Regions from separate parts of the Thalassospira sp. CH_XMU1420-2 genome, predicted to be linked through region 2. Evidence: riboswitches for the same ligand, from Rfam matches in the RefSeq annotation. Region 2 holds a riboswitch; the other holds the start of a gene.
The links. A riboswitch is a leader RNA that binds a small molecule or an ion and turns the genes downstream of it on or off. The one in region 2 is predicted to bind S-adenosylmethionine.
Positions count from the first base shown of each region.

Region 1: linked by a shared signal. The riboswitch ahead of WA429_RS16775 (methionine ABC transporter ATP-binding protein) and the one ahead of metZ (O-succinylhomoserine sulfhydrylase) in region 2 are both predicted to bind S-adenosylmethionine.

Region 1 covers NZ_JAYMEG010000005.1:297,722-301,170, reverse strand. The annotation lists gene WA429_RS16785 (MetQ/NlpA family ABC transporter substrate-binding protein) at 1-638, opposite strand, end outside; gene WA429_RS16780 (methionine ABC transporter permease) at 696-1,355, opposite strand; partial or broken gene WA429_RS16775 (methionine ABC transporter ATP-binding protein) at 1,424-2,152, opposite strand; SAM riboswitch at 2,219-2,296, opposite strand; gene WA429_RS16770 (hypothetical protein) at 2,477-3,379, shown strand.
Region 2 covers NZ_JAYMEG010000004.1:331,425-334,873, forward strand. The annotation lists gene WA429_RS15260 (dihydrolipoyl dehydrogenase family protein) at 1-393, opposite strand, end outside; gene WA429_RS15265 (TVP38/TMEM64 family protein) at 386-1,180, opposite strand; SAM riboswitch at 1,409-1,480, shown strand; gene metZ (O-succinylhomoserine sulfhydrylase) at 1,563-2,765, shown strand; gene apaG (Co2+/Mg2+ efflux protein ApaG) at 2,988-3,380, shown strand.

The DNA of each region.
Region 1 (3,449 bases), on a different contig from region 2:
CCTTCGATCGCGATCGAATCCTTGATCGGGTTCAGACCGGCTTCAAGCGCGTAGTTGGTGTTGATCGCCGAGGCATCAAGATCCGCCAGCGAACGCGGCAGCTGTGCAGCGTCCAGTTCGACAAAGCGAATGTTTTTCGGGTTTTCAATCACGTCAAGCGGACTGACAACCAGACCGACAGACGGATCAACCTTGATCAGGCCCTGTGCCTGCAGCACCAGAAGCGCACGACCGCCATTGGTCGGGTCGTTCGGGATGCCGATTTCGGCACCGTCTTCAAGCTCGTCCAGGCTTTTGATCTTGTCGGAATAAATGCCCATCGGGGTCAGGATGTTGTAACCGACAACCGCCAGGTCATAGCCACGATCCTTGATCTGGTTGTCCAGATACGGCTTGTGCTGGAAGCTGTTGGCCTGAAGATCACCATCATCAAGCGCCTGGTTCGGAATGACATAATCCGAGAAGCTGACGATTTCGATATCAAGGCCCTTGGTCGCCGCAACCTTGACGACTTCTTCCATGACTTCTTCATGCGCACCCGGGGTAACGCCGATTTTGATTTTTTCGTTGGCAAGTGCCTGACCGGTCAGGGCCGATGCCAGAACGGCCGCAGCCGTCAGTTTAAGCAGAAACCGCATTGTAAAAACTCCTTGTTTTCGCTGTTTTTTGCGGGAATTTCAAAATATGAGGGTTACTCATATATTCCGTTTGTCGGCTTTGCGCGCCATCCAGTCGCCGGAGCTTTGAACCGCCTGCACAACCACAATCAGGGTAATCACCACAGCCGCCATCACATCGGGGCGGAACCGCTGATAGCCATACCGAATGCCAAGATCCCCAAGACCGCCGGCACCAACCGCCCCGACCATCGCCGAATACCCGATCAGGGTGACGGCGGTCAGGGTCAGGCCATGAATGATGCCGGGCAAGGCTTCGGGCAGAAGCACCTTGGTCACGACCTGAACCGGGCGGGCGCCCATGGCCTGGGCAGCTTCGATCAGGCCGCTATCGACTTCGCGAATGGCGCCTTCGATGATGCGCGCGATGAACGGGATCGCCGCCACGGTCAGCGGGACAATCGCCGCAGATGTGCCGATCGAGGTGCCGACGACAAACCGGGTGAACGGAATGATCGCAACGGCCAGAATAATGAAGGGCACGGAACGGGTCGCATTGACGATCGGACCAAAGATGCGCTGGAACCAAAGGGCCTCGAACAGCTCCCCCCGGCCGGACGTCGCCAGAAGCACGCCAAGCGGCAACCCCATCGAGGTACCAAGCGCCAAGGCAGCCGCCACCATATAAAGAGTTTCGCCGGTTGCCTGAAGCAAGATCGGTGCGAGTGTTGAAAACATGATTAACCCTCCTGCCCGCTGGATTGGTCGCTGGATTGACCGGCGCGAAATTCGACAAATTCATCGGCCAGAAGCGATTTGGTGGTGTCATGGACCGGGTTGGCAAAGATGCCGTCAACCAGCCCTTCTTCGACAATCACCCCGCCATCCATCACCGCCACACGATCACAGAGCGCCTTGACCACCGCCATTTCATGGGTGATCACCACCATGGTCAGACCAAGGCGTTTGTTGATGTCTTTAAGCAGATTAAGGATCTGACGGGTGGTTTCCGGATCCAGGGCCGAGGTGACCTCGTCACACAGCAAAACCTTCGGGCTTGATGACAGCGCACGTGCAATGCCGACGCGCTGTTTCTGGCCACCGGACAGTTCGGCCGGGTAGCGGTCACGCTTTTCCTCAAGCCCGACCAGCGGCAACAACGGATCGACGGCGGCGGCAATCTCGGTCTTGCTGGCACCGGCCAGTTCAAGCGGCAATGCGATATTGTCATAGACCGTGCGCGACGACAGAAGATTGAAGTGCTGAAACACCATGCCCAGCTGACGCCGAAACAGCGGCAGGTCACGGTTGGAAAGCTTGGTAACGTCGGTGCCATCCACAATCACCGAACCCGAAGTCGGCGTTTCAAGCAGGTTGATGCAACGGATCAGGGTGGATTTCCCGGCACCGGAACGGCCAATGACACCAACAATCTCGCCGGCTGCGATATCAAGATCGATACCGCGCAGCGCCGTATGTTCGTCACTGCCACGTCGTGCAGGATAAGTCTTCTGGACGTTCGAGAGCCTGATCATGGACCTCAACCTTTCCGTAGATACAAAAAAAACCGCCGCGGCTTCACCGAGGCGGTCGTACATACGGAGCATATACGCCCTCTCGCTTTAGCCGCATTTTTATCGCGCCCGCAAGCTGAGGAGCAAATCGGCGCGTTCGATGTAACCTGTGTACCCCACTGAACGCAGTTCATCAATGGCAATGATCATGCATTTTACGCATGGCTTTTATGATCGGCAAATATACAACACTAAAACTTTGTTCAACCAACCTCGCCGTCACGGCGTCACAAATGCCCGCTTCCCCCGTCTAGTTTTGGTCAACATCAATGCGGGATTGGACAGATGGCCTATGCCGACCGGATCAGTGACCTTGCCAGAACCCTGGCGCAATACCCGACCGTGGTAACGGTAACGGGCAACAAGGTTGATGTACGCACCAAGGCACAGCTTTCAACTCTGTCCTCGGAAACAGCGTCGCTGCAAAAGCTCGCCGCCGAAGGGGACGCTGCCCTTGCCAGTGGCAAATGCCCGGATGCCGCCACCCTGTCATCGCGCCTGCAATCTGGCGCCGGTCAAATCGCCGCCACCCTGTCTGCCTTTGGCGCACAGGATGCAGAACGCCTGAAATCCATGAGCATCTTCAGCAAACAGAAATTCGATGCCAGCGCCACGTCACGCTATCAGGCAGAAAAACGCTTTGCCGATGAAGTCAACAGCCTGCTAACCCAGGAAGCACAGGCGGTCGCGAAGTTGGAAAGTGGCACCAAGCCAGCTCCCACACCGCAGCCCGATCCGAAACCCCAACCAACCCCACAACCAACACCAAAGCCGGAACCGACGCCCACACCGACACCCGGCCCCACACCTTCTCCGCAGCCGGAACCCACACCCGTACCGTCTCTTCAGGACGTTATCGCATCGCTGCCAGGATATTTGCAGATCACCATTCCCGATGCGGTTGCGAGCTATGATGCCGATAGCCTGAAAAATGCGTGTGACGAAGCTGGTGCTGCCGCAATCAAGCTCGGCGTGAAAACACCGGACGGGATAATCGATTACGCGACCATAAAGTTTGAAGGCGGACCAGATGTCACCACCCAGCCTTGGGCGAGTTCGATTCTGAAGGATTCAGCACTTGGCACCATAGATGACCGGGTTGATGTCTTGAAGAACGCGCTTCAAGCCAAGCTGCGGATCGCCGAAGCGATGAATGACATTCCATCCCACGAACCCATCAGCCGTTGAGGATGCCATGGCAAATTATACCGTCCAACTGACAGCCCCCGTCGGCGTTTATCCGTTTAACACGGTGCGC
Region 2 (3,449 bases):
TGTGCTGTCACCGGCAACAAGGGTGTCGGGGGCTGTGAATTTGCCTTCTGCCTGTATGACGTCGCAGCCCAGTTCTTCAAATCGTTCAACCGAATCATGGGGCGCAATGCCCGAAATTACCGAATGAACATGATCGATTGCCTGATCGAAATTGACGCTTACCGGGCCGGTTGAAATGCCAAACCGCGAAGCTTTACGTGCATTTTCGGCAGCATGACCCGCCGCCAGAAGTGCCTTTGAGGGCACGCAACCGGTATTCAGGCAGTCACCGCCCATTTTGCCCTTTTCAACCAGGACAACCTTGGCCCCCACCTGAACGGCCCCTGCCGCAACCGAAAGACCGCCAGACCCGGCACCAATGACGCAGATGTCGGTTTTGATCAATTTACTCATCTGAGCTGGCCTCATTTTTGGATTTGCGAAGTTTCTTATAGGCAACCGGCAGCATCGCCAGAACAGCCAGGCCAATAATCGGGGTCAGAATTCGGGGTTCGAAAATGACGCCAAGATCGGGTGTCTTGCCCTGATCAAACAGGGCACCAAGACCGTCGCCGATGGATGCGTAAACAAAGGTGCCCGGAATGATGCCAAGCAGGGTGCCCATGGCAAAGGAGCGCAATTTCACTCCGAGCAATGCCGGCACCAGATTGACAAGCCAGAACGGGAATATCGGGATCAGGCGCAAGACCATCAGATAGCTGAAGGCATTTTCGGAAAAGCCTTTTTCCATTTTCCGAATTGCACTGCCTGCCTTCTCATGCATGACATCGTAAAACGCGTATCGCGCGGCAAGATAAACGATGACAGCGCCAAGGGTCGCGGCAGTGACGACATATGTGGTCCCGAGCACGGCACCAAACAAAAAGCCCCCGGAAATGGTCAGAACAGATCCAAGCGGCAAGGACAGGGCAACCGCAATCACGTAAATCGCCATAAAGCCCAGAATGCTGAGCACAGGTTTGCTGGCAACGAGTTCCTGCAACTGGTCGCGATTGTCACGTAACGTGTCAAAGGACAGCAAATCCAGAAGGCCGCTGCTCCAGGCGGCAAGCAGGCCGCAAATCAGAACCAAAAGTGGCAGCAACCGGCGCCAAAGCGGTTTGCGCGCAGCCTGATTCTGATCTGTATGTTCTGTTTTGTGGTCGGACACTGTTGGCGCCGCTGAACTGGTTTTGGTCATATAATTCACGCTCTTGCATGGATCTGGTGACGGGATGAAGAGCAAAACCCGATAAACAGGATTGCATTAATTTCGGCAAGATTAGAGCGAATTTTCCAAAGAAGCTTATGAACTGCTTTCACCATTGCGTGAGGAAATCGCGATCACCGGCAAAGCATCAATCCAGACAAAGCTGCGCAGAAATCCTGATGGTCTGGTGCTTGACGTCGGGGAAATCTGGACGTATCGTCTGCCAATCGTGGGATTTGTCGACCGGCTTGCGGCCACGTAAAAAATCGCTAAAGAGGGGTAAAATGGCTTCGGCCCTGACCCATTCATGCCGGTCAGGGTTTTTTTGTGCCCGGAACGCACCAATATCTTCGGGCATATTAGGAGCAAGACGATGACGACCGAAAAAAAGGCTTCCGATAACTGGCGTGCCGCGACCCGTTCCGTTCGTGGTGGTACCGCGCGCACCGGTTTCTCCGAGACGTCCGAAGCCATCTTTATGAATTCCGGATATGTGTATGAAACCGCCGCCGAGGCCGAAGCCTCCTTTGATGGCAGTGGTCCGGAACGCTATGTCTATTCACGTTTTGCCAATCCGACCGTGAACATGTTCGAGGAACGCCTTGCGTTGCTCGAAGGCGCGAAATACTGCCGGGCGACCGCATCTGGCATGTCGGCGGTGTGGAATGCGCTTGCGGCCTGTACCAAGGCCGGCGGGCGTGTTGTGGGGTCGCGCGCATTGTTCGGGTCTTGTGAATTCATCCTGACCACGCTTTTGCCGCGCTTTGGTGTTGAAACCGAACTGGTCGATGGTACGGATCACGCCGCATGGGAAGCAGCCCTTTCCAAGCCGGCCGATGCGGTCTTTCTTGAAACGCCGTCCAACCCGACCCTGGAAGTTCTTGATATCGCCTTTATCGCCGATCTGGCGCACAAGGCAGGTGCGAAAGTCGTGGTCGATAACGTTTTCGCGACCCCGATCCTGCAAAAACCGATGGAACTGGGGGTTGATATTGTTGTCTATTCCGCGACCAAGCATATTGATGGTCAGGGGCGCTGTCTTGGCGGGGCCATCCTGTTTAACGACAAGGAATGGCATGACGAACACCTGACGACATTCCTGCGTCATACCGGGCCGAGCATGAGCCCGTTCAACGCTTGGGTGCTGCTCAAAGGTCTTGAAACACTTAGCCTGCGTGTGGACCAGCATATCCGCAACGCATCGGCATTGGCGGAATTCCTGTCGGAACAGCCGCAAGTGTCACGCGTTATCTATCCGGGACTGAAAAGTCACCCGCAGCATGAACTGGCAATGAAACAGATGTCTGGTCGGGGCGGTGGATTGATCGCGATTGAGCTTGCCGGGGGCAAGAAAGCAGCCTTTTCGTTGCTTGATAACCTCAATCTGATTGATATCTCCAACAATCTCGGCGATGCCAAAAGTCTGGCCACCCATCCCTGGACGACAACGCATCAGCGTGTCCCGGCCGAGGACAAGATCACGATGGGCATTACCGAGGGCATGCTGCGTTTGTCTGTTGGTCTGGAAGACATTGATGATCTGAAAGAAGATCTGCTGGCGGCCCTTTCCGTATAACGGATGGTGATACGGTAATCCTGATATCGGAACGGCCCGTACAATGTGCGGGCCGTTGCTTTTAGAAGGGTGTTCTGGCGGCCTGGCAGTAGCGGCGAAACTGTTTCGCAACTATTGTGACAGGCCACTGGTACTTCTTATGCAGACTGTCTACATATGGCTCATCAATTGTGATCTTGGCTGACAGAAGATGAATGGAACACATTTGGCCTGGAGACGTGCATGTATTCGACCGTAACCCACGACATCAAGGTTTCGGTGCAACCCGTATTCCTTGAGGATGAATCCGATCCTGATACCCATCGCTATGTTTGGGCCTATCGGATCGAGATTGAAAACCTCGGATCCAAAACCGTCCAGTTGCTTAGTCGCTACTGGCGAATTACGGATTCACGCGGGGAAACCCAGGAGGTCAAAGGCCCGGGTGTTGTCGGCGAACAGCCCGTCCTCGCAGGTGGGGAACGTTTCAACTATACCAGTGGGGCGCCATTGGCGACGCCAAGTGGCTTTATGGTTGGGACCTATGAGATGATGGACATGGACGGCAATCATTTTGATATTGCCATTCCTGCCTTTTCTCTGGACAGTCCCCATGGGCAACATACTGTGAACTGATATAAAAGCGGGTCAGGAGCCCCACCAAGCCGGGATTTATCCCGCACGGAAATGACAAAAGGATTTAGT